DNA from 3 places in the Halomonas sp. 3D7M genome. Region 3 is predicted to be linked to each of the others. Evidence: predicted binding sites of a transcription regulator. Region 3 holds the regulator's gene; each other region holds the start of a gene.

Region 1 (9,807 bases), on a different contig from region 3:
AGGTGTCGTCGGGTCGCCAGGCAAGGCGGAAGCGCGGCGACACTTGGTCGTGCACGCTGTCGGCATCGTTTTGACCGCTGGCGTCATAGCGGTCATAGCGCGCGCCAATGCCGACGTCAAACTGCCCCGCGCCGCCCTCTGCTAAATAGCGGCCCGCAGTAAGCGTGGTATCAAGATAGGCTGACTGGGTATCGATATCAGCGTGAGGGAAACCATTCGCTTCACCGTCAGGCCGTTGGCGAGCCTGTTCCAGCTCTGCGCCAAACACCAGCGTTTGTGAAAGCCAGCCATGGTCGATGCTGTGATAGCCATCGCTCTGCAGGCCGATCCGCTCAAGGGTACGGTTAGCCTGTGGTTCGTCGATATCCTGTTGGCTAAAGGTAAGCTGAGAGGTGATTTCAGTGGCCCCACTCGGTTGCCAGCGGTGGCCAAGTTGTACGTTATTACTCTCAACATCACGGTCGCGTAATGGGTTGCTAGCGTTGGTTGATAGCTGTTGCGGATTAGCGGGTTGGGTGGCGCGCTCATCATAGTGCTGCCAGCTAATAAACACCCGTTGGTCGTCGCTTGGTTCCCAGCCGCCTTTTAAAAGCAGGCTATTGAGGCTGGCATCTTCTACTGCATCATCACCGCCCGCGCGACGAATATCGCCGGACTCGCTACGGCCCACAGAAAATAGCCCATCCACTTGCCCGTTAGCCGTGGCGCGGCGACCAAACGCCGTCAGGCTGCCGCGTAGCTCGTCGTTCGCTGTTGCCCCGCCTAGAGAAAGACGTGCACCGCTATCTTCACCTGGGGCTAATAGGTCGCTGGCCTCGACACTGGTAAAGCTAACAACGCCGCCCATGGCATTGCTACCGTACAGACTGGAAAGCGAGCCACGGGCAATCTGCACTTCTTGGATCAGCGCTGGGTCGAGGAAGAAGTTGCCCACATGGCCAGTGGAAATATCCTGGCGAACACCGTCCAGGCGCACCAGTACACCATTTCTGCCGAAGCCACGCATACTCAGCGTTTGGCCGTTACGGCGTCCTTGGCCAGCCACATGCAGGCCAGGCTGGCGGCTCAGCACGTCTTCAACGCGGCTCGCGGTGGCAAGCGTTGCGTCTTGGCGGTCGATGATGTCGATAATCAGCGGTGCGCGGGACAGATCCGTCGGTGCTCGGGTACCTGTGACTGTGAGGGGGTCTAAGCCCGAGTCATTGGCGTTGGCAGGCAGAAGAGGGAGTAAGGTAAGGCAAAAGCCTAACGTGTGAGTTGGTTTCATGGGCCAGACAGTTCCAGCAGAAAGTGATGGATAATGTTGCTGGCTGGGTGCGATGGGCTACCTGGCTGGTTAAAAGGGTAAGTAGTAGGTAAGTGATTATTTTAAAAGGCTTACGCCGTTAAGATCAGCTTGCCGCTTTTCGTGCGTCGCAGCACATAGCGTCGCTGTTCATGGTGAATAACCAACTGACCGTCTTGATCAAGCAGCGCCTGACTTGTCACTTCGCGAGATGCGCTAGGCGAGCCTTCTGGCGGAACGTCTTTTTTTCTGGGCTGCATGAGAGGTTGTTTCCTGTGGTAATGATAACTATTAGCATTAATTTAGCAGATTTGACTACCTCTCACAACCATCACTCCCAACCTTACCTAACCACCGTGCAGATGCTTAACCAACAGTTTTTAAAGGTGGGGAATAGCTTGCGAATGAACGTTCACCTAACAGTAGAGTTCTCGTCATTACCCTGTCATTTAAATTGATTAGTGTCCTCTTAACATAAAACTAGCGCGTGTTAACCGTGACGAGAGGATCGTAGTTATGAGCAAGGAAATTGAAGACCATCGCCTGTTAAATCAGAGCAGCAACCAGCCGTTTGCGGATGTGTTAGCGCAGCATGTTTCGCGACGAGCGGTAATGCGGGGCGGCTTAGGTTTGGCCGCTGCTTCAATGCTTGGCTTTGGCGGTGCCGCCCAAGCACTGGCTTCAAACGGGGCGCAAAAAACGCCGTTGACGCTGGCGTTTGAGGCGGTTCAAGGATCGCTAACGGATGCTGTCGTAGTGCCTGAAGGCTATGTTGCCCAAGTGCTGGTGCCGTGGGGCACGCCGTTGAGCGCTGGTGACAGCTGGCAGTCCGACCAGTCAATGACCGCCGAGCGTCAAGCCGCTAGCGTGGGTATGAACCACGATGGAATGGCTAGTTTTGCCCTGGATGCTGACAACGCCTCACGGCGCTTTGTGCTGGTGCTCAACAACGAATATATCGATCAAGCAGCGCTGTGGGCACCTCAAGGTGGCCCGACCAATACGTCAGAAGGCAAGCGCCCCGCCGAAGAGTCGCGTACTGAAATCAACGCTCACGGTGTCACTATTGTGGAAGTTGAGAAAGACGCTAACGGACACTGGTCGCATGTGCCCGGCTCCCGCTATAACCGCCGTCTTACCAGCGCGACGGTGATGGAAATTGCAGGCCCAGTGGCAGGCAGTGACTATGTGAAAACGCGTTTCTCCCCAGCGGGTACGCAAACCCGTGGCACCAATAACAACTGTGGTAATGGGTTAACGCCCTGGGGTACTTATATCGCTTGCGAAGAGAACTGGCCCAATGTGTTCATTAATCACGGCCAACTCTTCCAGGACGACGCGCGGATTGGTATTCCTACCGATAAAAGCCGCTATGGTTGGGATACCTCGGCGGGTGATGCCTCTGAAGAAAACGATGAGTTTGCGCGTTTCAATATCACGCCACGGGGCGAGCGTGCTGAAGATGATTACCGCAACGAAGCGCGCACCTTTGGCTACCAAGTTGAAGTCGATCCCTATAGTGATGCTTACGCGGTAAAACGCACGGCACTTGGTCGTTTCCGTCATGAAGGGTGCTGGCTAGGTAAGCTGGAAGCAGGGCAACCCGTGGTGTACTACTCTGGCCACGATTCCCGCAACGAGTACGTCTATAAGTATGTTTCTGACGCTGCCTGGGATCCCGCCGATGCCAATCGTCCGGGTGAAGCGTATGACCGCCTCGCCATTGGTAGTAAATATCTGGATAACGGCACCCTCTATGTGGCTCGCTTCAACGCTGATGGCAGCGGTGAGTGGTTGCCGCTAACACCTAACGCGCAAACACGCGATGGCCGTTCGTTGGCAACGGCTTTGGGCTTGGCAGAGGATGATTTAGCTGGAGTGATTATTAACACCTGTGATGCAGCGGATCTAATGGGAGCGACACCAATGGACCGCCCAGAGTGGGCAACCGTGGATCCTTCCTCTGGCGAGGTGTATCTAACGCTGACCAATAATTCGAAGCGTAGCGAAGAAGCTGCAGCGGCTACTTTCACCAATCAAGGCGATGACATTGCTCAGCTAGGGGTAGGCTATGAGACAGCCCCGGCCAACGCCGTTAATCCACGCGCTAATAACGAAGCAGGTCACATTATCCGCTGGCGTGAAAGCCGCTTGCCGAATGCCTTTCGCTGGGAAGTGTTTGTGTTTGGTGCCGCCACTAATGATGAAGGCAATCATTCTGGCCTGACTGAAATGAACCAGTTTGCCAGCCCCGATGGTCTGTGGTTTGACCAGCGTGATGATGGTCAGGGCATTCTCTGGATACAGACCGATAATGGTTACGAAGGCATTACCGAGTACACCAACGACCAGCTATTAGCCGTGGTGCCTAACAGCCTGGACGAGATTCAGGGTACCGGCCCGGTGATTAACAACAGCAACCAGCAGCAACTGAAACGCTTCGCCGTAGGGCCGAACGGTTGTGAAGTGACCGGCATTTTTGCGACGCCGGACAAAACGGCGCTGTTTATTAATATTCAGCACCCCGGCAACTGGCCCGCGGATGGTAGTGCACTGACCCAAGATGCCACCGCTGAGGCCAGCGGTCAGGTACGCCCTCGGGCATCTACCGTAGTTATTCAGAAGCGCGATGGTGGGCCGATAGGGGTGTGAAAATAGCGGTTGAGTCCTAGTCACCATTTTGGGTGCTTAAAACGCTATTGAGAGCTTCCATTAAAAGCTTCGAACCGGTGAAAGGTTCGGAGCTTTTTTTGATCCTGAGCCTTTTGGGCTTACTGCTTTTTCTGCCGGGCTTCTAACGCGTGGATGGCGTCGATCTTCAATGGGAGCTTGTTGGCCCAGAGAATATCTTCGCGGCAATGGCCAATATCCAGCAGCACCTGATCATCGTAGGCCAATAGCGGCAGTATATGGCGGCGGAAAAGACAGCGCCGCCGGAAACGCCACCAGCCCATATCTAGCGCGCGAATTAGCCTCATTGACGGCATGGCAGGCATGTAAAAATCTACTTGTGGTGGCTTTGGGGGCGGCGCTAATTGGCTGGCTTTTACCCATGCATTTTGGGCATGTTGGGCTGAACATTCACACTTCATCGCGCACCTCTTTTTTCACAACGACTGTGCAGGCAGCGGTGTCTGGGCACCGACTGGACAGGCATGGTTTGTGGTCAATAAGTGAGAGGGTCGCGACCTCTTGTGAACAGCTTGGTACTTCGCCTTGGATCAATCAAACGAAAAGATCTACACTGATCGTTAAGTTTTTCTGAAAGGTGGGCGTGATGAATCAACTATCGACCATAGCTCCCAGCCGAGCTGCCTTGCCGTTACTGGATAGCGAGGTGCTACGCACCTTTGTGACGATTGCGGAGAGCGGCAGCTTCACCCGCGCCGCCCAGCAGCTATTTCGCACCCCATCTGCACTGAGCATGCAGATCAAACGGCTAGAAGAAACACTTGGGCAAACGCTATTTGTGCGCGAGGCGCGCTATGTGCGCCTGACTACCGAGGGGGAAGTACTCCTGGGCTATGGTCGACGGCTGCTTAAGCTCAATGCTGAAGCCGTGACTCAGTTTTTAGCTCCCACCATAGAAGGGCGCGTGGGGCTGGGTATAACTGACGACGTCGTTGGGCGTATTTTACCCAATGTGCTTGCTCAGTTTGCTCGCTCGCATCCGGCCGTGCAGGTCGATGTCGTCGTTGGGCGCAGCAAAGACCTGCTCGCTAGGCTGGATGAGGGAGAACTCGACTTGGCGCTGGTGATGGGCGGAGAGCCTGGTCAGGCGGCGCGCGGTGATGTGGTGCATAGCGAACCGTTAGTGTGGGCTGGTCGTGAGGATGGCGTTGCCGTAGAACGCACACCGCTGCCGGTGACCTTGGCTCAACAGGGGTGTGCGTGGCGGAGGATCGCGCTAAACGCCCTTGATCATGCTGGGGTTAATTACCGGATCGCTTACTCCTGTGACCATTGTGCTGGTCAGGAAGCGGCTATGCTGGCTGATCTGGCTGTGACGGCTTTTCCGAAAAGCTTGATTCGCCCACCGCTCAAACGGTTAAACAACGATGCTCTACCGCCATTGGGCGATTATCAGGTATTTCTTGTCAAGCGTGCGGGCAGTAGTGATGCCAGTGAGGTATTGGCTGAACGAGTGGTAGAGGCATTACGGGAGGGGTGAGCTTAACGCACTGCATTTAGCGGTAGTGAGATTCCCTGGGATGGCCCGTTCAGGGCGAGCCACTACGCCATCACATGATCGTCGCAGGAGGCATGTGCTTGCCATGTCTGTTACGCCTGCTTGCCATACGCCGCCAAAAATACATCCACTGCGCTGCTGATCTGACGATGAATCTCTTCATCGCTGGGGAGCTGACGAACCCCCATACGCACCTCCATAACTAACATGCCTTGCCACATGCTACAGAGTTGGTCGGCGGCTAGTGTGGGTGCGTTAAGTGTTAAGTGCCCGGCGCGGGCTAGCCCCTCAAGCTTTTCCTGCAGCCACTTTTTAGTGGCCCAGGGGCCTGATTCGAAAAAGGCCAGTAGCAGTTCGGGGTGCTGACTTCCCTGTGTACTCATAACGCGCTCAACGGCTAACACGTGGGGCTCCAACAAAAAGCGCACGAGGCTTGTGCCGACTTCAATCAGTGACTGACGCACGACTTCATGAGTGTCGGGAAGCTGTTCTAGCCCATGACGAATGAGGGCGGTTTCACGCTGAATGACGTTGCCAAATAGCGCTTCTTTGGTTGCAAAATGGCCGTACACAGTCACTTTGGAAACACCCGCTTCACGGGCAACGGCTTCCATGGTCACCCCTTCGAGCCCAAAGCGAAAAAATAGGCAGGCCGCCGCGTCTAGCATCGCGTTGTGCTTAGCCATGTCTTTGGGGCGACCGGCGCTGCGTTTTTTGTCAGGCGGTAAAGGTTGCGAGTCCGTCATTGCGTAAAATCCGTGCCTATCGAATAAATAAATATTGAACGCTGGCGTACACATATTATAGTGAACCGTATCGTTCAAGAATAAACCATTTCGAGGCCATTATGGACACTTCCTTCAATACTTCCTGGCGCCACCGGAGTCGTGGCACGTTGGCGGCCTTAATTATGATGAGTATCACGGTAGTTGCGGTGGTTGCGCTTACTAGCCAGCACAGTCGTGCCCAGTTGGCTAACCAGCAAGAAACGGATAACGCTTTGTTGCAAGTGGTGACGCAGTCTCTTGCCCACTCCGAACAGCTGGAGCGGGACGTGCGCTTAACGGGGCGAGTGGTTGCACGTCAGTCAGTGTCGCTTGCCTTTGAACCCGCTGGCCGTGTTAGCGAAGTGTTGGCTGATAGGGGGAGTGCAGTTGAGCAGGGCGATGTGCTGGCGATACTGGATACCCGTCGTCTTGAAAGCCGTTTGGCAGAAGTGGCCGCACGCAGTGAGGAAGCCCGCGCCGGCCTTGCTTTTGCCCAGCGCCAAGAAGAGCGTGAAGCGCAGCTTAATCAAAGTAACTTCGCCAGCCGTACGACGTTGGACCAAGCGCGCACGGATCGGTTAACGCTTCAAGCCCGCCTTGCGGCACTGGCGGCGGAACGAGACAGTCTTACTGCTGATCTTGAGGACAGCACATTAAAAGCGCCCTTCGCCGGACGCGTCATTGAGCGTCATGTCAGCGTTGGTAGTTTAGTGACTAGCGGTACCGCCGCGTTTGAGCTGATCGATGTTGAGCAACTTGAAGCGCATCTAGGATTGCCTGCTCGGTTAGCGTCGACGTTTACACCAGGCGAGACGGTAACACTCAACGTTAATCACCACGCTATCGGCGGTAAGGTGCGTGCTCGGCTACCCCATATTGACAGCGACAGCCGCATGCAGACGCTGGTTGTCTCGCTTGACGCCTCAAACAGCGCGGTGCCTGGTGATCTCGTTGAACTTGGCTACGCAGTGGTAGAGCCTGCCAGTGGCTATTGGGTGCCGCTAGATGCCTTACGTGCTGCCGAGCGAGGATTGTGGAACGTACTGGTGGCAGAACCGCTGGAAGAGGGGCATTTTCGTGTGGCACGGGCGAGCGTGGAATTACTGCACACTGAAGGCGATCAAGCCTTTGTGCGCGGAACCCTTGAGCCAGGAATAAGGTTAATTACTAGCGGCATTCACCGCATCACCCCTGGGCAGCAGGTCACCCTCAGCGAGGATATGGCTTATGCAGCGCATTGAGTGGTTATTTAACCGCCGTTTAGTGGCATTAACCTTGGGGTTGCTGGTTGTGGCTGGGCTATCGGCTATTCAAACGCTTCCTCGGGCAGAAGACCCTCATCTGATTGCGCGTATGGCTACCGTGCTTGCGCCGTTTCCTGGTGCTACGCCGGAGCAGGTTGAAGCGCTGGTAGCGCGGCCCATTGAAAACGAGTTGCGCACTATTTCAGAAATCCAAGTGCTTGAATCTACGTCGCGCCAGGGCATCGCTGTTATCAGTCTTGAATTAGAAGACGCGGTTGTTGATGTCGCCCCCGTGTGGAGCCGAGTACGAGATAAGTTAGGCGATATCGCGCCAACCTTGCCAACCGGTGTGCAAACACCAGAGCTGCTGGATGACCGCGGTTACGCCTTTAGCATGGTGGCCGCCCTGCGCTGGACACTAGATTCTTCGCCCAATCCGCAGTTGATGGAGCGTTATGCTGAACGCCTAGAAGATCAGTTTAGGCGTGTTGCAGGCACGGAATACACCCATCTGTTTGGTGTCGCAGGAGAGCAGGTCGAGGTCATGGTCGACCCCTTAGAGCTAAATGCGTTGGGGCTTTCTGTAGGCCAGTTGGCCGCCGCCATTGAAGCAAGTGATGGCCGCCGCACGGCAGGCGAAGTGGTTACTCAAGGCCATCGGCTAACGGTCGGGCTGAGCGGTGAATTTGATACGTTGGACAGGTTGCGCGATGTCGACGTGGCTATCCGGCAGGGCCAAACGGTGAGGCTAGGTGAGATTGCCGAGCTGCGCCGCGGCGTGCAGGACCCGCCCGCCGCCATGGCGCTGCTTAACGGCGAACGAGCTGTGTTTGTGGGTGCCCGTATGGCTCCCGGCCAGCGTATTGATGTTTGGGTTGAACGGGCTCAGCAACAGCTAATGGCGTTTGCTGACGAGCTGCCCGTGGGCCTTGATGTTGAAGTGGTGTTTGAACAAGCCAGTTACACCAATCAGCGCTTAAGCGATGTCGCTAGCAGCCTGCTGATAGGGTTAGTGCTGGTAGTGGCTATTCTGTTTTTAAGCATGGGCTGGCGCTCGGCGATCACGGTGGGACTAGCGATTCCCGCCACGGCGCTGCTCACGTTGGCGTTTTTCAAGCCACTGGGTATTGATATCCACCAAATGAGCATTACCGGCATTATTGTGGCGCTGGGGTTAATGGTGGATAACGCCATTGTCATGACCAACGCCCTTCGTGAGCGTTTCTTGCAAGGGGACTCAGTGATTGCCGCGACCCGAGATGCCTTGCGCCATTTAGCCGTGCCGTTACTGGCTAGCACCCTGACGACCATTCTGGCGTTTATGCCAATTGTGCTAATGCCGGGGCCCGCCGGAGAGTTCGTAGGACCGCTAGCCCTGGCCGTTATTGTAGCGCTGGTGAGTTCTTACTTGGTATCGCTGCTGTTAGTGCCAGCGCTCTCTCCGATGCTGCTGGCCAGCGTGGCGAAGAAACCGTCAGGCTCACAAGATAACGTGATTAAGCGTGGTTTTCGGGGGGCCGTACGTAGCTCGCTGCGTCATCCGGTGGCTGCCATGATCATTACCTTATGCGTGCCTGTGAGTGGTATCGCATTAATGCCAACGTTAGACGTCGCGTTTTTTCCACCGGCAGACCGTGACCAATTCCACATTGAAGTACGCTTGCCACCGGCTAGCAGCATCGCCAATACCGCTGCGTTGGCCGATGAAGCCGTAACCCTTATCCGAGAGCTGCCGGGCATCAAGCGGGTGTCGGCATTTATCGGCGAAAGTGCCCCCATGATGTACTACAACGTATTGACCAATGAGGATAACAACCCAGCGTTTTTACACTTAATTGTCGATGCCGAGTCGTTAGCGGTGACTAACCAGCGGGTGCCAATGCTGCAGCAAGTACTTGATCAGCACTTTCCGCAGGCGCAAAGCGTGGTGCGTAAGTATGAGCAGGGGCCTCCGTTTAAAGCACCGATTGAGCTACGGGTCTATGGCGATGACTTGGACATACTGTCATCGCTGGGACTTGAACTAGCGAATCTAATGCATCAGTTGCCTCAGGTAACCCATGTGCGCGCAGGCATGCAGCGCGACCTGCCCAGGCTAACGCTGGATATCGACCAAACGGCGCTTCACGATGCAGGCCTCACGCCACAACGCCTAGCGGAACAGGTTGGTGCTGCACTGTCAGGCCAGTCTGCAGGCATGCTGCTGGAAGATACTCAGCAGCTTCCCGTCCGAGTGCGTTATGTTGGTGAATGGCGCACCGATGCTGAACAGCTTGCTGCGCTGCGCTTAGTCAGTGATGGCGTCGCAGAGGGGTTGCCGCT
Region 2 (9,807 bases), on a different contig from region 3:
GCGGCAAACCGATAGCACGTCCTGCCTCGGTTAATCCTTTTGAAATCGACAGCACTGCGCCACGCACAATCTCAGCAACGTACGCCCCAGCATTAATGACAATCGCAAGGATTGCTGTCGTCATCGGGTCAATGCGGATATCCACCAGCACCGGCAAGGCGAAATACAGAAACATCACCTGTACAACAATCGGCGTACCTCGAATAATTTCGACGTAGATAAACGCCAGTGTATTGAGGATATAGCCGCCGTAGGCGCGCATCAGGCCAATAACAGCCCCCAGCGTAATACCACCGATCAACCCCGTTACGGTGATATACAGCGTGATTTTTGCGCCATTGAGCAACGCGGGCAAAAACCCTATAACAATCGACCAATCGATATTCATCTAGACTCTCCTGACAATCCAACGTCAGCGGAGGAAGCCCTCCGCTAGTAAATAAAATTTCAGGAGATTATTCGTTGGGCGATTCGCCGAACCACTTCGCATAAATTTCGTCGTAGCGGCCATCTTCCCGCATAGCCGCTAATGCTTGGTTAACTGGCTCGACCAGCTCGCTTCCCTTGGGAAACGCAATGCCATACTCGTGCGCCATCATCTGCTCACCCACGGCTTTTACTTGGCCGTCACCAGCGGTGGCAATGTAGTAGAGAACATTGGGCGTATCATGCATCGCGGCATCAACGCGGCCGGTGCGTAACTCCAGGTAGGCATTGTCGATATTGGGGAACTGGCGTAGCTCGGTGTCGGTGAAGTTTTCCCGTGCATAGTCAGCAGCAGAGGTGCCGGTGCGAACGGCCAGCATTTTACCTGCTAAGTCTTCAGCACTTTCGATATCACTATCAATTGGCACCATGATGCGGAAGCCGCTTTCGTAGTAGCCATCTGAAAAATCAATCACCTCGGCACGGTCTTCACGGATAGTAATCCCCGCCAGGGCAACATCTAACTGGCCAGTCTGCAGGCCGGGAATAATGCCATTGAAATCCATTGGCCTTAGTTCGAACTCCAGCTCAAGCTCTTCGGCAATCATTGTCCACATATCGATATCAAAACCGACATATTCACCGTCTTGAGCAAACTCAAAGGGCACAAAGGCAGTATCAGTGGCAACCACTAGCTTGTCTGCGGCGGCAGTCGCTGCAGTGAGAGAAAATGCAGTAGCAGCCATTAACGTGGTTAGTGTTTTCATGGAGAAGTCCTCGTGACGTCGATGTTATTGGTTATGTGTGAGTGACGTAGCGTGTAGATAACGGTGTTGTTATTGGTTTGGTTTAGATGGGCTTGGATTGGCTTTGCTGGTTTTATCTACAAGCATATCTGCAAATATAATTGCACAAATACATAAAATGACCAAATATTTTCATTTATTTTTTACACGCATACGAAACCGGGTGTCGCAAAGACACCCGGCTCATCTAGATATTTCTCTTTAAGTAAGCGTTTTTAGGCTAGATTTTTCACCAACACCTTGGATTTTCGGGCGTGGTTGTAGGCTTCGCGTTTTAGCGGCGGCAGATCATCTAAGCTTGCAGCACGGAAGCCGTGTTCGACAAACCAGTGAGCCGTGTGGGTAGTTAACACAAACATTTCGGAAAGCCCACGCTGCCGGGCGCGGCGTTCTAACGCTTCCACTAAGCGCTCGCCGCGCTCACCGCCGCGATAGTTACCGTGCACCGCGACACAGGCCATTTCCCCCACCGTGGTGTCTGGAAAAACATGCAATGCTGCACAGCCAATCACCATGCCATCACGTTCGATGACCATGTAGTCGTCGATTTCGTGCTCTAGGCGTTCCCGCGAACGAGCCACCAACATGCCACGTCGCTCCAGTGGCTCCAGCAGCTCTAGCAGGCCAGCGACGTCGTTCAACGTGGCTGGGCGCAGTTGCTCGTAGCGGTGTTGGGTGATCATGGTGCCAACGCCGTCACGGGTGAACAGTTCCCCTAACAGCGCATCGTGGTTGCGCCAGGAAAGCAGGTGGGTGCGCGCCACCCCTTCTCTGGCGGCGGTGCAGGCGGCGTTCAAGTGGCGTGCCAGCTCACTGCCCGGTAACGCCTGTTGCAGGCGCGGCTCGGCCTCTGCCGGGGAAAGCTGGCGCAATAGTGCACCGTGTTCGTCTTCAAGCCCTTCCGACTCGCCTAATAGAATCAGCTTATCCGCTTTCAGCGCGACGGCAGCCTGTTGTGCGACTTCCGAGGCATCTAAATCAAACACTTCACCTGTGCTGGAGAAGCCCAGCGGCGGCAGCAGCACCAGTGAGCCTTTTTCCAACAGCCCTTCAATAGCGCTCGAACGCACTCGGCGGACTTCACCACTGTGATCAAAATCGATGCCTTCACGCACCCCTAATGGCTTAGCGGTCACCAAGTTACCGGAAATCACGCTAAGCTCTACACCGTGTAGCGGCGTGCTAGGCAGCCCCAAGGAAAGACGAGCTTCTAGCCATAAGCGCTGGTGTGCGGCCACCTGTTCCACGTGAGCCATCACCGCTCGATCAGCTACCCAGCGACCATCCACCCGTGTTGGCTCGACACCGGCAGCCGTCAATGCGTCATGCACTTGTGGGCGAATACCAAACACCACAACTAGCCGCACCCCCAGGGTGTGTAGCAGCGCTAAATCTTGAATCAGTTGCTCTCCTCGGCCAGACGCCATGGCTTCGCCCTCAATTAAGATGACAAAGGTTCGTCCCCGGTGCGCATTAATGTAGGGCGAAGCATTACGAAACCAATCAACAAAAGGGAAGCGTGTGTCCAAGGGCCGCTCTCCGGCAGCAGGTGAATGAAAGTATCAGCGTTTACTTTAACAGAGCATAAAAAACAGCGGCACCTTCTTGTGTAAAAGAAGATGCCGCTGTGCGTTTGGCCAAGCAGTCACGTATAGGGCGGAGTTACCCCTTGCTGTTAACCAAACATGCCTTTGAACATAAAGAAGAACAGAATAGCCAAACCAGCCCCGGCAGGTAGCGTAATCAGCCAGGACATGGCGATGGTGCCAATAACACGCAGGTTAAGCGCCGCCATACCCCGGGCAAGCCCTACGCCTAATATCGCCCCCACCAGTGTGTGGGTGGTTGAAATTGGCAGACCCGTGCCGGAAGCTAATACCACTGTGGTCGCGGCTGCCAGCGTGGCAGCAAAGCCACGGCTGGGAGTGAGTTCAGTAATACCGGTTCCCACGGTGGCAATGACTTTGTGGCCGTAAGTTACTAAGCCCACCACGATGCCAGCACCGCCCAGTACCAATACCCACCAGGGCACCAACGCAGAGCCTTCAATTTGGCCGCCAGTTTGTACCACGCTAATGACCGCCGCTAGCGGGCCAACCGCGTTCGCAACGTCGTTAGAGCCGTGAGCAAACGCCATGGCGCACGCAGTAAAGATCATTAATACGCCGAAGACCCGCTCAACATTGGCGTATCCAAAGTGATCGTTGGCATTTTTCTCAAACTTGATACGACGCTGCATCAACAGGCCTACACCCATGATCACAAGTCCTAACAAGATAGACAGCAGCAGGCTTTGACTAAAGGTCAGGTCTAGCCCAACGTGAGACAGACCTTTGGTTAGCGTGACCATCGCCACAATAAAACCAACCAAAAATACGTAGCCCGGCACATAGCGTTTGGCAGCCATAAAGGGATTATCATTTTCAAAAATCAGGTGGTGCACTGATTTGAACAGCACGAAGCCGATAGTACCCGCTAAAAGAGGAGAAACGACCCAGCTTGCTGCAATGGTGCCAACAGCGCCCCAATCAACCGTAGAGGCACCCAATCCCGCTACGGCAAAGCCCACAATGGCGCCTACAATGGAATGCGTCGTGGAAACCGGCCAACCTTTCATCGATGCTGCCAGTAACCAAGTACCCGCTGCTAGCAGCGCTGATAACATACCGTACACTAGTAACTGTGGATCTTCCTGGAGCAATTCTGGGTCAATAATGCCTTTACGAATGGTGTTGGTCACCTCACCACCCGCCAGCCATGCGCCTAAAAATTCAAAGACTACCGCAATCAAAATTGCTTGTTTGATGGTGATCGCTTTCGACCCCACCGAGGTCCCCATCGCATTGGCAACATCATTCGCGCCAACGCCCCAAGCCATAAAAAAGCCAAACAAACAGGCCAGGATGATAAAAATTTCACCGTGCTGGGCAATAATCTGCATGGGTACCCCTTAGCGTGCGGTCAAAATCTGTAGGCGGCTGCCCACGCGTTCAGCGCGATCAGAAACTTCACCGACCCACTCAATGATTTTGTAAAGGAAAATCACATCAACAGGCGGAAGTTGGCTTTCAAGCTCAAACAGTTGGCGACGTATCGCGATCTGCTGGCTGTCGGCTTGGTGCTCAAGTGTGTGCAGCTCACGGATCATATTCTGGATAACATCGGAAACATTGCGTCCAAAACCGGACTCAAGCAGCTCTTTCAGCTCTTCAAGCGCTTGGCGAGCCTGGGACACACACGCCACGCTGGTACGCATATAATCGCGCATGGGATCGGCCAGCTCATTGGGCACACGCATTTTACGCCCCAGCATAATGCCGGTAATGTCGCGCACCTTGTTGGCGATTTTATCCTGCACGCTGATAAGGTCGAGCAAGTCGGACCGCGAGACGGGAAGGAACATCGTATTGGGCAGGTTAAGCCGAAGCTCTGTTTTCAACGTGTCGGCGTCATGCTCTAAGCGGGTAACGTTTTCACGCAGTACAGCTGCGGTATCCCAATCACCGGCAAGCGATGCTTCGAAGAACGGCAACAGTTGGTCGGCACATTCATTGGCCTTGACGATGTGGGCCAGCAGCGGCTGGAATGGCGAGCGGCCAAACATCGCGGAAAAAGGGTTGGAGGTAACCATATAGCCTTTAGCCTGTTTTCGGGGAGCCTGGAAATGGCGGCGCCAGTATAAAGAGTGCGCTCGCCGCCGTCATGAAAAGTTCACAATGTCATGAAAAATTAATTGAAACGTCACAATACAAAGGTGGCTAATGTCATGAAAAATTCAACATCTACTGCTGATTCTGTTTCAGCGCCTACCGAAATAGAGCTTAAACTCGCCCTTGCGCCAGCTCAACTAAACACGCTGCTGTGCCACGCAGCACTAGCCGAAACACCCCAACGTCAACATCTGTCGAACACCTATTTCGATACCCCTGCGGGAGATATGGCGAATGCACGGATTGCCGTGCGCTTACGCCAAGTTGATGATCGCGTGCTGCAAACGGTGAAAACCGCCGGCCATGGTGGTGGCGGCCTTTCTACCCGACAAGAGTGGGAGTGGCAAGTTCCTAGCCCACAGCTTGACCAGCATGGCTTGGCTGCCCTTCCGCCGTTCAAAGGTTCACTAGGCACCGTCATTTCCGCGCTACAACCTGCGCTGCGCACCGACTTTACCCGGCGCAGCTGGCAAATCGACTGGCAGGGCAGCCATATCGAGCTAGTGTTGGACGAAGGAGAGATTGTCAGCGGTGGTGCTCAAGCGGCTATTTGCGAGGTCGAGCTGGAACTCAAAGCGGGTGAACCAGAGGCGCTTTGGGCGCTAGCATTAACGCTCGCGGAAAGCGTACCGCTGCGCCCTTCTGATACCAGCAAAGCCGCTCGCGGCAATGCGCTAGGCGTGCAGCAGTGGGCACTACCTGACGCTGACGCACCGGCTGAGTGGCTACACAGAGCCACAGTGGCGCTGGACGCCTACCACGACAGTGGTCTTGCGGAACACTTAACTATCGCACAGCAGGCATTAGCCACACTGGCGACCCATCCGCAGTTGGATGAAGGTACCCGCCGTAACGCTCAGACGCTGACCACAGCACTGACTGATAATGGCCACCCAACGCCCGCTTATGGCGCTGCTGCGTTAACCCTGGCGCATCGCTTCGCCTATCAAACCACGCTACGCTAGAAACATTCAGCCCACTTCAGGATGTCGCGATGAGTTTTCAATTAACTCCCGGTGCAGAAGGACTGCGCACACGGCTTTTTCATATTATTTTCGAGTCCGATACGCCGGGAGCCAAAGGGTTTGATATTGCGCTGATTATCGCCATTCTAATCAGCGTGGCGGTCATCTTGCTGGACAGCGTAGATAGTTATTCCGAACGCTACGGGCACATTTTTTACTATGCAGAGTGGCTATTTACGCTACTTTTCAGCATTGAACTGGCGGTGCGGATTTACTGTTTAGAGCGACCAACGATTTACCTCAAAAGCTTCTACGGTATTGTCGATGTGATCGCGATTATCCCAGCCTGGTTAGTCCTGCTGATGCCTGGTGCCCACGGACTCGTCATTGTTCGGGTGCTGCGGGTGCTACGCATTTTCCGGATTTTGAGATTGATGGAGTTTATCGGCGAGGGGCGTTTACTGCTCGATGCGCTTAAACGCAGCCTTCGTCAAATCCTGCTGTTTTTTAGCAGCATCATGATGGTCGTCATACTGTTTGCTGCGCTGATGTACACCATCGAGTCACCAGAAGCCGGTTTTACCAGCATTCCTATGTCGATGTATTGGGCGATCGTGAGTATGACCACGGTGGGCTACGGCGATATTGTCCCCGCCACGTCGATAGGCAAAGCGATCACGATGATTCTGATGCTGTTGGGCTATTCGATTATTGCCGTGCCTACCGGGGTATTTTCCGCCCAGGTAATCCGCTCTATTCGCGAAGACCGTTATTCAGAAGAAGCCTGCCCCGGCTGTGGCCATGACCGCCATGAAAAGCGCGCTCGTTACTGCCTGCGCTGTGGCACCTGGCTGGATGAAGACAGCGAAGACCCGCGTAAGAAAGCAGCAGATCAAAAAGAAAAAGATAGCCACGGGGGAGACGAAGACACAAACACGCCCCAGGACAGCTAACCAAAATAGCCAAACCCAGGGCGCGCAGTAATTCATTTAGGAAGATTATGTGATTGCTAGGCCGCTACGTTGATCAATCGGTGCTCAGGTCGGCCTCGATAATAAACAAGCGGCCGCCATCCACAGTGTTGGCGTCCAGCATCTTCTGCTCGAGTTGACCATCGGTGGACCAGGTGGCGAAATCATCGTCGTTCAGTACCCCCAGGCGTTGGTCATCAATCACCCATAGACCTTCCATTTTATCGTGGGGATAGTTGACTTCCGCCACCATATCCACCACCAGAGACTTGCTCACTGGCTCAATTCCAGCGCTGGCCAGAGCGCCCCACCCCTGCTCTAGAACCACTTCTTCCAAGGTTTTGCCTGCCAAGGTTAGACCCAGCTCGGCATCCTGTTTCAGGTCGCCGTTGGCTGAGACCGCTTCAAGATTGGTGCCCGAGGCAAGGTCAATGCGATAAACCTGCTTCTGAGCATCGGGCGCCGCAGCCTCATCACCGTCGGGGCCACCGCTCAGAAAGCGGCCATCTCGTTCAAGCACCAAAAACTCAGTGGCGCTCAGGGCAACAAGCTCTGAGTTGGAATTCTGATTTTGCTCTTGGCGGTAGAGGTACTGTCCAGTCTCGCCCGAGTCCAGGTTCACCGTGACGATGCGGGTGATATCCAGGTCTTTCACCGTACTGCCCGGGTTGTACAGTGTGGACTGCATAATACCTACCAGCGTTTTCTCATCCGGCGTGATAGCCAGCCCTTCCATACCTCGGTTGGCACGCCGATTGGCAAACTCTGCTGGCAGGTTCATCTCGACCCGGTCATCGTCGGCAAAGGGGTTGATTCGACCGATTTCACGACCTTCGGCATCGAAGTGGACCATGTGCGGACCGTACTCATCACTAACCCAGAAGGTGCCGTCCGATAGCGCCACCAGCCCTTCGCCATCCAGACCATAATCATCCAAGCGGATCGGATTAGTAACTTCATTATAGGGCTGGCTATCGTCTACTAAGATCGGCTGGCCATTGGCATGGTAAGGGGTTTCACCTGTTCCACCGAGTGCCAAGCTGTTAGGCAGACCACTGATCTCGGTTCCGTCGGGGCGCTTGAGTAGAATGGTAGTAACCTGTTCGATCACACCGTTCGTTTGAAGCTCAAACAGGCCGATACGGGGCGTATAGTCCGGTGTCGGAAATATTTTCCCCTTGCCATAGTCACCAACAAAATTGGCATTGGGGCCGCGGTCAGTCAATGCATAGAAGCGCGTTGAATCCGTGGGATGAGCGGTCATTGCCGACCCAAAACCGCCATTACGGATCTCAAAAGCCTGCTGAGATTTGCCATCTATTAGATCATCCCGTAATACGCTGTGGGGAAGAAACACACCAGCGGCGGGGAAGCTGTCGAACACGGAGGCATTGGTATCATCAGCGTTAGCGTTATCACCGCAGCCCACCAGCAGGGAGGACGTCAGTAAGGATGCCATAAAAAGCTTATGACGGTTCATTGGTTGGTTTCCTTATTGAATACAGGTTGACGCCCGTTGGCGTCTCAGCCGCCTCCACAGGCACAATTTCCACCGTGACCCAGGGCAAGGCAAGTTACGAAAAGTCTAGTGGCAGGAATATCTAATGGGGGTGGAGCCGTCACGGCTGTCTTAATGAAACGTGCTCACACCGACAAGGTTCGATTTGTTATGGCATATCGCTATTGTTCACGGCCACCACGATAATTTAGTGACAACCAATGACAGGTGAATGACATGTTAGTGACTAGCGGCACAGGGACAACTTGCGGGGCTAATAAGGAAAACGCCCTGGCTATTAACCAGGGCGTCTCCTCTATAGTAACGGCACGATGGAAGTGGTTACATTTTATTCGCTTTCAAACGGTGCTTCCCACGCGTTAAGCTCCGCGTCGCTCCAGCTTCCGTAACTGGCATTGGGGAAAACAATCCAGTCTTGACCAAAGCGCTCAGCGTGGTCGTTAACCAGGTCGCGCTGCTCTTCAAGACTTGCGTCGACAAAATCACCCGAGAAGTCATGCAGCGTATCGCCCAACTGCATCACCAACGTATGACTGTCTTCGACGATAGCGCGACGCTCGGTCTTGGGTGGGCCAAGTAGCATGACGCGCTCGTCAGATACCTGGGGAAGCTCTAATGCTTCCATAGTGGCCAGCGTATCCGCTTTATTTTCCTGGTAGCGATCCGACACATAGTAGATCGACACACCTTGCTCATCGGCAAATTCGAGAAAGTCTTTCGCGCCTGGGATCAAACGTGGCTCGCCCTCGCGCTCCCAATGCAACCAAGTATCCCAAGTAGTGAAGTCGTGGCAGGCCTGCATATCGCGCACTAGCAAAGCGCTATTATCGATGAGCGTCTCATCCACATCGGTAATGATGGCCAAATCGGCACCCTCACCATGCGCCTCAATTTGTTTTTCCAAGCGATAGGTCGCCAGCTCAAAGCCTTGGCGCTGTAAAGCAGTTATTTCTGCGGATTGCTGTTGGTAACGAAGCCCCATGGCGTACTCAACTTGATCACAAGCGCTAGCGTCGTCGGCTACTGCGTTCCCTGATAAAGGAAGTAGCGCCAAGCTTGCAAATGCGGTTGCAGTGGCAGCGTTGCGGTATCGAGATATCGTCATTAAGCAATCTCCTGTCAGTGATGGTTATCAGGTTAAGAGGGGAATCCCACACCACCCATCATTATTAATTATCAATAATAAGCATAATCATCATAATTTATTTTTATTGATCATTCAAATAAGAAAGATAGCGCGCTAAATGAATAAGTTGCGCATGCCTTGTTTAACGATTTTGTGGATTTTAGGTGATGGAGAGACAGGCGGGACGACAGCAACCCCCTCGTGACTTGTCACCAGGAGGTTGCCAATATCAACTAGAGAATGGTGTTAACTCGTAAACGGCGTAATATCGCCGCGCCCTTCCC
Region 3 (9,807 bases):
TATTTCTGCGTCATTATCTGAGGCGTCAGCGAGGAAACGAATGTTAGCGTCTTTATCGTCCAACAATGCGGCTCTCGCACCCGTGGCGCGTTTTTCTGCCGAACAGCGCTGCTTGAGCATTGCAAAGTTTCACCTCGCTTATGCGGGGAAAATGGCGTTGCGCGATCTAACATTAGACCTACCACGCCACCGTGTAACGGCCTTTATTGGCCCTTCAGGCTGTGGAAAGTCAACGCTGCTACGCGCGATTAACCGACTGCACGACCTTAATGAATCGGTAACACACAGTGGCCATATTCAGCTTGAAGGTCAGGATATTCATGCCCCGGACATGAATGTTACCGAGTTGCGACGGCGCGTTGGGATGGTGTTTCAAACACCCAACCCTTTCCCTATGTCGATTTATGAAAACGTGGCCTTTGGCCTGCGTTTACAGCAACGCTTACCCAAGCGGAAGCGAGACGACATTATCGAATGGGCACTGACATCGGCAGCACTGTGGGATGAGGTTAAAGATCGTCTGCACCGATCGGCCTGGCAGCTATCTGGCGGCCAGCAGCAGCGCTTGGTCATTGCTCGTACGCTTGCCGTACAGCCGGATGTACTGCTACTTGATGAACCAGCGTCAGCCTTAGACCCGATCTCAACGCTGAAAATTGAAGAGCTGATTCGTAACCTTAAATCACAGCTAACGCTAGTGCTGGTTACCCACAATATGCAGCAAGCCGCGCGGGTTTCTGACTACACGGCTTTTTTGCAGCACGGTGAACTCGTTGAGTACGGGCCAACGGATCAAGTGTTCACCAACCCGCGTTTACAACGCACCGAAAACTACATCACCGGCCGCATCACCTAGGCCCCAAAGACATCACGTCAGGAGTGCTCAATGGATATTACGAGCGATAGCCACAGCCAACATATCTCTCGCCAGTTCAACCAAGAGCTGGAGGAGCTAAAAACCCACCTGATGGCCATGGGCGGTCTGGTGGAAAAACAAGTGCAAGATGCTGTTTTTGCGCTACTGGAAGGTGATAGCCGTCTTGCTGAGAAAGTGCGCGACAATGACCGCCAAGTGAACGACCTGCAGCTGCAAATTGACGATGAATGTACGCGGGTATTAGCGCGTCGTCAGCCCGCAGCTTCCGATTTGCGCTTAGTGCTGGCGGTTATTCGCGCAACTTCTGACCTTGAGCGTATCGGCGATGAAGCCAGCAAAATTGCTCGAAATGCACTACTGTTGAGCGAAAGTAGCGGCAGTATTCGTGGTTTAGTCGAAGTACGCCATATCAGCGAGCACGTGCGTAAAATGCTTCGCGATTCACTTACCGCTTTTGCGCGTTTTGATACTGATCTTGCAATGCAAGTTGTGCGCGAAGATGAGTTCGTTGACGATGAGTATGGTAGCGCCATGCGTTCGCTGATGACCTTTATGATGGAAGACTCACGTTCGATTAGCTCCGTACTTAGCATTATGTGGGTGCTACGTGCCTTAGAACGCGTGGGTGATCATGCCAACAACCTGGCGGAGTACGTTGTCTACTTGGTCAAAGGGTTAGATATTCGCCATAGCGATCCCGACACGATCGACCCGCAGGTACTTAAAAAATCTTGACCTAGCACGCGATTCCTCCTGCAATACGCCCAGATATCCCCTCTGGGCGTTTTTTCTAAGGAGCAAACATGTTGGATGCGATGACAGCGCTGAGTCGAGGCACTCGCTTGGTCTACCAGAAAGGTCTGCGGCGCTATATTTTCCTACCTATCGTGGTCAATATAATCGTTTATGCCAGCATGCTCAGTTTCGTGGTCAGCCGCTTTTCTGGCTGGCTAGACAGTGCGATGACAATGGTGCCAAGCTGGCTTGAGTGGCTCTCATGGCTAATCTGGCCACTGTTCTTTATCAGCCTACTGCTGGTGATCTTTTTTACCTTCACCCTGGTCACCCACTTAATCGCCGCACCTTTCTATGGTTTTTTAGCCGCGAAGGTAGAGCGCCAAGCAACAGGACGTGAACCCCTGGATGACCGCGGACTCGCTAAAACCGCCGTCGATGCCTTGGGTCGTGAGCTAGTCAAACTCGGTTATATTCTGCCACGCATGGTGATACTGTTTATCATTAGCTGGATACCTGGCCTGAACCTGATAGCGCCTATTTTGTGGATCCTTTTTTCCGCGTGGATCATGGCAATCACTTATTTAGATTATCCTATGGATAACAATAAGGTTACGTTTCGCGATATGCGTACACGATTATCGCAACGGTGGTGGCCAAGCCTCACCTACGGCGGGTTGATCATGTTAGTGACCTGGATTCCTCTCGCCAACCTGTTCTTAATTCCCGGCGCGGTGGCAGGTGCCGTCTTAATGTGGGACGACCACTACCGCGGCACGCGCGACATTACGCCTCATCGCTGATGGCTTAATCGCTATAACGCTGACACAACCTATTTGTTACCTTAAGGTTGTTTGGCTTCACTATTATTCTCAAGATTAAGCATAAGCCTTGTTAAGAAGATAAGGCCCCTACAAGGAATACGACCATGCTGACCCGCGCACTCTGGTTGACGGCTCTCCTCACTGGCTCAATCTCTTTCGCGTCGGCTCACGACGTTCAAACCGACCAGTTAAGGATCGCTCATCCTTTTGCCACGCCAACTCCCCCCGGTGTGGCAAATGGTGCCGCTTATCTGGATATTACGGCTCATACAGAGTCCGTCACACTGGTCAGCGCGCAGACACCTGTGAGCGAAAGTGTTGAGCTACATGATATGCAGATGGAAGGCGATATGATGAAAATGCGCCACGTCAGTGCTATCGAAATCGCTAAAGATGAAACGCTAACAATGCGCCCAGGTGGCGGCTATCACTTAATGCTAATGGGATTACATCAGCCATTGGCAGAAGGTGACCGGTTTCCCATCACGCTCGAATTTGCCCAGCAAGACGCTATTGAAATAGAAGTTTGGGTTCAAAGCGCCCAAGAAGGAAGCACCGCCGCTGACCGCCATCACCAGCATTAACAGGATCAATCGATCACCGTCTTAACCACAAAAACCCCGCCGAAGCGGGGTTTTTGCTATAAAACTTATTTGTCACACACGTTTAACCATCGCCCTCTTTACCAGCGTGTACTGCTACCTTCTTCACGGTTGAGTTCTTCAGCGCGATAACCTGCTCGCTCTTTAGAGTCATCATCAGCGTCACTGGCACGGCTTGAAGGAGCATATATCAGAGTATTCTCATTATCATTGATCAAATCTTTAGCTGAATAGGTTGCAGGGCCCGATGTGTTACGAGATTGAGGTTGAATAATTTCTTGGTTCTCAGCACGTCCTTGATTCAGCTCAATGGAAGAGTGTGCAAACGCTAATGGACTTGCGATAAGCCCCAACGATAAGCCTACAACCACAGTGCTTTTAACAAATGATTTCAACAACATAAATAAAAACTCCTTGCTATATGGAGCAACCGACAATGCAATGATACAAGGTACCTTCTTTTGCCAATCGCAAAACGTGTCATCTGAATAATTGCATTTTTAACACCAAGAAACAGTGGGCAACGTAACAATGATTATACTATACACAAAAAATTAGACCCCACCGAAGTGGGGTCTTGAGCACTCTTAGTATCGCGATACGTAACACTAGCTTCCTATCCGTTTGAGGGGCTCCAGCCTTGGAATTAACCCTAACTAGCGTGTTGACCGTCGAAAGATTCAATCCTTGAATCTAGGAGCATCCATGCAATTTGACATCCATGCCTCTGAATAGCTCATCCGTAAGCGTAAGAGTTATAGTACCTTTTGAAAAGATAAGTAACCAAAGTTAATGTTACATTCCGCTATTTTCTTCAGGCAACTCATCTGTGCTGTCATAGCCAGACTCTGAATCGTCCTGGCTAGTTGAACTAGGTTCCATGTCGCTGGCGTTATCGCCTTCGTCATGAGTCAGCTCTTGGCTATCATAATCACTTGAATCTGTTGTACTTTCGGATTGAGTCTCAACAGGCTGCTCGTCAGGGGAAATATTGTTCGCGGGGTCTGCTGGCTCTTGAGCGAATGCTGCAGGGCTAGCCACTAAACCGAACGCTACACTTAAAATACCAGCTTTCTTGAGTAGTTCCTTGGACATCATGTTCCGTCTCCTAGATCGCTGTTCAGGTACTGCTTAAATAGTAAGAAAGACGGCCTTTCGGCTTACCAAATCCTATGGTTTTCTCTCTTACCAAGTACCAAGACACTTGCAGACGATGTGCCAAAAAATCAAAAATTATATAAAAAATCAAACAAAACAAACACTTAGTCAATAAAAAATAATAGAAAGGGCGCTTAAAGCGTTTGCAGATCAAGCAGGGAAAGTGGTTAGAAATGGCACATGAGTATTATGTGACCATACTTGTATGACAAGCATGACACACCTATACATCACTTGTACTTAAACAGAATTGCGCGAGGCGGACTCGCTTTTGACAACACGTGAAGACGGAAAAACACAGCGAAAGAGGGCTCCTTCGCCAGGGCGAGATTCAATTTGTAACAATGCGTCATGTCTTAGCAACACATGCTTTACAATCGCTAGACCAAGCCCGGTACCACCCGTTGCGGTACTACGCCCTTTATCAACGCGATAGAAACGCTCGGTTAAGCGTGGAATATGCACAGGGTCAATTCCCTCACCATCGTCGTCAACTTCAATACAAGCACTGCCATTGGGCATGGTTTTCCAGCGAAGTGTTATCTGACTACCCTCTGGCGTATACCGCACAGCGTTAAACACTAGGTTTGAAATAGCGCTATGCAGTTCCTGCTCGCTGCCGATCAGACGGGCATCGCTCTCAAGCGCGACTTGAACACTGTGCTGTTGATTAGAGAGCGCTAGCGCATCGCGGCGAATGGCGTCGAGCATTGGCCCTAACGCCAACGCATGATGATCCTCGCCACCTTGATCAATTTCTAACCGAGAGAGCAGTAGCAGATCATTGACTAAGTTTTGCATACGCTTCGTCTGCTCTTCCATCTGAGCAATACCTCGGCCCAAACGTGGTGGAAGTTGCTCTTTTAAGTCGCTGTAGGTTTCTAAATAACCCATCAATACCGTTAGCGGTGTGCGTAGTTCATGGGAAACATTGGCGACAAAGTCACGACGCATCTGCTCTAAACGATGCAAGCGGGTAATATCTCGCGCCATTACCAAGCGCTCATCATCACCATAGAGAGTAATTTGATATTGAAGGATATGCCGTTCATCGATGGGCGACGTTAAGGTCAGCGGCTCACCGTATTTACGTGCATTAAAGTAGCTGATAAATCGCGGGTCACGAAGCAGGTTGGTAATGTGCTGGCCACGGTCGTGGGCTGTTTGCAAGCCCAGCATTTCTGTCGCGGCACTGTTCCACCACTCCAGGTCGCCATGTCGATCTAGCATAACGACACTGTCACGCATCGCTTCGGATGATTCCTGAATACGTGCAAGGGTGGCACGTAAGCGATTCTGAGTAATCCGTTGGCTCTTTTGGTAGCGATACAAGCGATCAAAAAGCTCGCCCCACATGCCGCTCGCAGCAGGGGGTTCATCATGAGGATGAAGCGTTAACCACTTAAAGAGCGCTCGCAATTGGCGCAGTTGATACACCAGACAAACGGCAAGCCCCGCAGCAACTCCAAGACCTGGCATACCCAGCAACCACCCCAGACAAGCGCCCAAAGCGGCCAGCCACGCAATTCGCCATAGTTCTCGGCTCCACAGGCGCACCGTTACACCCGCGCGGAAAAACGGTACCCAGTGCCTCTCACCGTTTGAATGAGACTCTGGTGAGCTTCTCCTAAGGCCTTACGTAGACGTCGGATGTGAACATCTACCGTCCGCTCTTCAACGTATACGTTACCGCCCCACACTTGATCGAGCAGTTGGCTACGTGTATAGGCGCGCTCTTGGTGCGTCATGAAAAACTGCAGCAGACGGTACTCCGTCGGCCCCATTTCTAACGCCTTACCGTAAGCACTCACACGGTGGCTCACTGGGTCTAATAGCAAGCCATTAATTTCAATAGGATCTTCGACACCTCGGGGGGTAGTACGTCGCAATACTGCTTTTAAGCGCGCCACCAGTTCGCGGGGAGAGAAAGGCTTGGTGATATAGTCATCCGCCCCAGCCTCAAGCCCTTGAATCTTGTTATCTTCTTCGCCTTTAGCGGTCAGCATAATGATAGGCACCTCGGCGGTGGCTTCTTCACGCTTTAAGCGCCTTGCAAGCTCAATACCACTGGTGCCCGGCATCATCCAATCCAGCAAAAGCAGATCTGGCTGGTGGTCAACCATCATCGCGTGGGCATCCTGGGCGTTATCCGCTTCAAGAACGCGATAGTCAGCCATTTCCAGCGCCACTGCGATCATCTCGCGAATAGGCGCCTCATCATCGACAATCAAAACGGTCTTGGCGGTCATTCCAGGGCCTCACGGTGTTCAATGAAAACTAATTAAAAAAATAGTTTAAAAAACAGTTCAAAGACATGTCAGTGACGATAACACCATGACTCGATGACAATTTTATGACATAGAGGATATTTAGCCAGTTATTGGCCACCAACTTAGTGCAATACCTGCAAAAATTAACAAGCCAGACCAATGATTATTAAGAAATGCTTGGAAGCAGCGGTCGCGCTCACGGCCAGCGATTAAGCGTTGTTGGTGGACAAACGTAGCGGCCATAGCGGCTAGCCCAAGCCAGAAAAAGCCACCTAAACCAACACGCCATCCTACCCAGGCAAGTAGTCCAAGTGCCGCCACTTGCAGTACACCAATGATCAGACGATCAGCGCTACCAAACAGCACCGCGGTAGATTTGATGCCAATTTTCAGGTCATCGTCGCGATCGACCATGGCGTATTGGGTATCGTAGGCAACGGTCCACAGCACGTTCGCGCTAAACAATAGCCATGCTTCAAACGGCACATGACCCAATACCGCACCGAATGCCATGGGGATCGCCCAAGAGAACGCAGCCCCCAACACTACCTGAGGTAAATGGGTGTAGCGCTTCATAAACGGGTAAATGAACGCTAATACAACACCCCCTATCGACAACAGCACCGTAAACCAATTGGTCAATAGCACTAAAATGAAAGCAGTGGCTACCAGCGCGATAAACAGCAGCTGCGCCTCGGTTTCACTGATACGACCAGTGGCTAGCGGACGATGTTTAGTGCGCTTTACATGGCCATCGAAATGACGATCAGCGTAATCATTAACCACGCAGCCCGCGGCGCGCATCACATAAACGCCAGCAATAAAGATCAGCAGAACATTCCGCCCAGGCACACCCTCTGCTGCTATCCACAATGCCCATAAGGTGGGCCACATCAATAGCCAAGTACCAATCGGGCGATCCAATCGCGTTAAATGTAAAAAATCAGCCACCCGAGCCCATCCCGTTGGCCTCAACAGAGAACGGTCCATGCTTACCTCTCAAAAAGAAAACGCTGGCGATAGCCTAGCGCGAAGACAGGGCAAGATCATCTGCCATGGTCGATAAAAAGTATTCCTGCACTAACAGCGATAGCCCACTGTGCTGAAACACTGAGCGCCGCCCCCATACGCTGTCTAAAAGCGACGCAGAGTGTTCCGCGACAAAGCGTGGCTGATGGCGAGTGGCGTAGAGTGGCCCACGCACCAGGTCAGGTTGTTGAAACAACCAGCTGCCTAATGAACGCTCGCCAAGCCCTTCTAACCCCTTACCTTGTAATTGACTAAGTGGCGCTACCGAGCGTGCTACTACCCAGGGCTTATCGCCGACACACAACGCTACTTCCCTCAGCCATGCATAGCGGCGCGGTTCAATTCCCAGCGCTAGCGCTTCGTCCCGCAGAGGTAAGCCAATCGTTTGACGTAACAATTGCACCCGAAATGCGTTTGTGCCGCCTGCGACGGTTAACCGCGTCGTTAAGGAGTCCGTCGATGCCACCCACTGCCACCACGAAGCGCTCATTGCAGGACGAGCCGCAGCAACAGGGAGCCAGTGAGGAAATAGTCGATGAGGAAATAGGCAAGCTTGCCGAACAGTAGGGGCGATCACCAAAGTCTCCAAGGCGGTCAATACACAGAAAGCTAGTGTAACATGGTGACCTCACAGGCTTTTGTTCCGCCGACTTTTGGTGACTGCATGCCCTCACACGAGATATCGCGATATTCCCATTCGGCACTGATTATTATTGGCACCGGCATGGCGGGGATTGGCCTTGCGCGCGCCCTACGCCGACAAGGCGATACACGTGCCATTACCCTTATCAGTGCCGATAGTGGCGATGATTACAGTAAACCGCTGCTTTCTACTGGCTTTGCGAAACGCTTAACGCCAGACCAACTCGCCCAACGTGACGCCAGCGGCGTCGCAGAAGAGCTGAACGCTGAGTTAATTACCCACACCCAGGTCGCACACCTGCATGTGGATAACCAATGCGTAGAACTCAGTAATGGCCAACAGCTCCACTATAACGATCTGGTGCTAGCCACTGGTGCGGCGCCCCATACGCCGTTCAGCGTGCCTGAAAGTGTCGCCAAACGATGCTTCACCATCAACGACTTAGACGAATATCGCCGCTTTTATGCCGCATTAGGCGCAGCGCCTACTAAACGTGTCGCGGTTGTCGGTGCTGGGCTGGTGGGCTGCGAGTTCGCCAATGATCTCCATGCTGGCGGCCACCAAGTCACCCTCATTGCGCCAGAAAGTACCCCGCTGCAACGTCTGCTCCCAGAACCACTCGGCCAAGCGCTGGCGGATGCTTTCCAAGAGGCAGGCATCCAACTTGCCTTAGGGCATAACCTAACAACACTGGCACTTAACGTAGATGACGTCCTATCACTTCGTCTTGATAATGGCGACCTTTATGCTGCCGACATCGTGTTACTCGCCACGGGTTTAGCTCCGCGCACTCAACTTGCCGAAGCAGCCGGGCTGACGGTTAGCCATCGCGGTATTGTGGTTGACCGCCAGCTACGCACCTCTCGACCAAACATATTTGCGTTGGGCGATGTGGCTTGCGTTGAGGGAGTTAACGCTATGTACGTGCAGCCCCTGCAGGCGAGCGTAAAAGCGCTGGCGTCAACACTCGCCGGAAAACCAACCAGCGTCAGCTTTGGGGCGTGGCCCGTCATTGTGAAAACGCCCTTACTACCCGTGGTTGCCTACCCACCGGTAACCACACCAGCACGGTGGAGAATTGAGGGAGAAAGCGGTGAAATGACAGCGATTGCTGAAAATAAAGACGGTCGTTTGATTGGATTTGCGTTGACAGGCAGCTGCGTGAGAAGGAAAGTGGAGCTTTCCAGAGTAGCACCTGCGCTGCTAGGCTGATTTTCGCCGCCTTAGCGACTAGGCTAAAAAAGTTAACCAGCTGGGCAGTGCTTCTAACAACACAGATGAACTTACGCTTGATTTCCACATAGGGAGATACCTTTATGCGCAAACCTGAACTCGCAGCCGCAATTGCTGAAAGCGCTGATCTATCCAAAGACAAAGCAGGCCAAGTCCTGAACGTTATCTTGGACGAAATCACTAACAGCGTTGCCAAAGGCGAAGATGTCGCTCTGATTGGTTTTGGAACGTTTACCGTACGCCAGCGTGCCGCACGTACTGGCAAAAACCCCCAAACTGGCGCGCCGTTACAGATTCCTGCCAGCAAAAACGTTGCGTTCAAGCCGGGCAAAGCGCTTAAGGACGCCGTTTCCTAATGAAACTCAAGCTGACGCTGTGGCTACTGAGCTTACTGCTTAAAAGAGCCCTGCGACGCAAGCCGCGCTTTCGTGAGCAA

Evidence for each region. The regulator PhoB, encoded in region 3, activates phosphate uptake and scavenging genes when phosphate is short. The targets are predictions, from matches to a motif close to TGTCATANNNNTGTCANA.
Region 1: the regulator PhoB is predicted to act here: its motif matches at 1,718-1,735, upstream of INT22_RS09750 (PhoX family protein).
Region 2: the regulator PhoB is predicted to act here: its motif matches at 4,950-4,967, upstream of INT22_RS17450 (CYTH domain-containing protein).

What each region holds. Positions count from the first base shown of each region.
Region 1 covers NZ_JABUZF010000175.1:29,362-39,168, reverse strand. Annotated here, with positions in the region: partial or broken gene INT22_RS09760 (TonB-dependent receptor plug domain-containing protein) at 1-1,267, opposite strand, end outside; gene hemP (hemin uptake protein HemP) at 1,378-1,545, opposite strand; gene INT22_RS09750 (PhoX family protein) at 1,802-3,937, shown strand; gene INT22_RS09745 (hypothetical protein) at 4,057-4,377, opposite strand; gene INT22_RS09740 (LysR substrate-binding domain-containing protein) at 4,563-5,456, shown strand; gene INT22_RS09735 (TetR/AcrR family transcriptional regulator) at 5,567-6,220, opposite strand; gene INT22_RS09730 (efflux RND transporter periplasmic adaptor subunit) at 6,322-7,482, shown strand; gene INT22_RS09725 (efflux RND transporter permease subunit) at 7,469-9,807, shown strand, end outside.
Region 2 covers NZ_JABUZF010000264.1:82,376-92,182, reverse strand. Annotated here, with positions in the region: gene glnP (glutamine ABC transporter permease GlnP) at 1-388, opposite strand, end outside; gene glnH (glutamine ABC transporter substrate-binding protein GlnH) at 456-1,193, opposite strand; gene argA (amino-acid N-acetyltransferase) at 1,448-2,761, opposite strand; gene INT22_RS17460 (inorganic phosphate transporter) at 2,908-4,173, opposite strand; gene INT22_RS17455 (TIGR00153 family protein) at 4,183-4,863, opposite strand; gene INT22_RS17450 (CYTH domain-containing protein) at 4,999-5,907, shown strand; gene INT22_RS17445 (ion transporter) at 5,937-6,860, shown strand; gene INT22_RS17440 (esterase-like activity of phytase family protein) at 6,934-8,358, opposite strand; gene INT22_RS17435 (5'-nucleotidase, lipoprotein e(P4) family) at 8,726-9,502, opposite strand; gene INT22_RS17430 (L-threonylcarbamoyladenylate synthase) at 9,770-9,807, opposite strand, start outside.
Region 3 covers NZ_JABUZF010000063.1:851-10,657, reverse strand. Annotated here, with positions in the region: gene pstA (phosphate ABC transporter permease PstA) at 1-47, shown strand, start outside; gene pstB (phosphate ABC transporter ATP-binding protein PstB) at 41-856, shown strand; gene phoU (phosphate signaling complex protein PhoU) at 887-1,612, shown strand; gene cysZ (sulfate transporter CysZ) at 1,681-2,415, shown strand; gene INT22_RS02060 (copper chaperone PCu(A)C) at 2,541-3,020, shown strand; gene INT22_RS02055 (hypothetical protein) at 3,119-3,439, opposite strand; gene INT22_RS02050 (hypothetical protein) at 3,834-4,136, opposite strand; gene phoR (phosphate regulon sensor histidine kinase PhoR) at 4,437-5,753, opposite strand; gene phoB (phosphate regulon transcriptional regulator PhoB) at 5,756-6,445, opposite strand; gene ubiA (4-hydroxybenzoate octaprenyltransferase) at 6,566-7,456, opposite strand; gene INT22_RS02030 (chorismate--pyruvate lyase family protein) at 7,491-8,072, opposite strand; gene INT22_RS02025 (NAD(P)/FAD-dependent oxidoreductase) at 8,160-9,350, shown strand; gene INT22_RS02020 (HU family DNA-binding protein) at 9,455-9,727, shown strand; gene INT22_RS02015 (hypothetical protein) at 9,727-9,807, shown strand, end outside.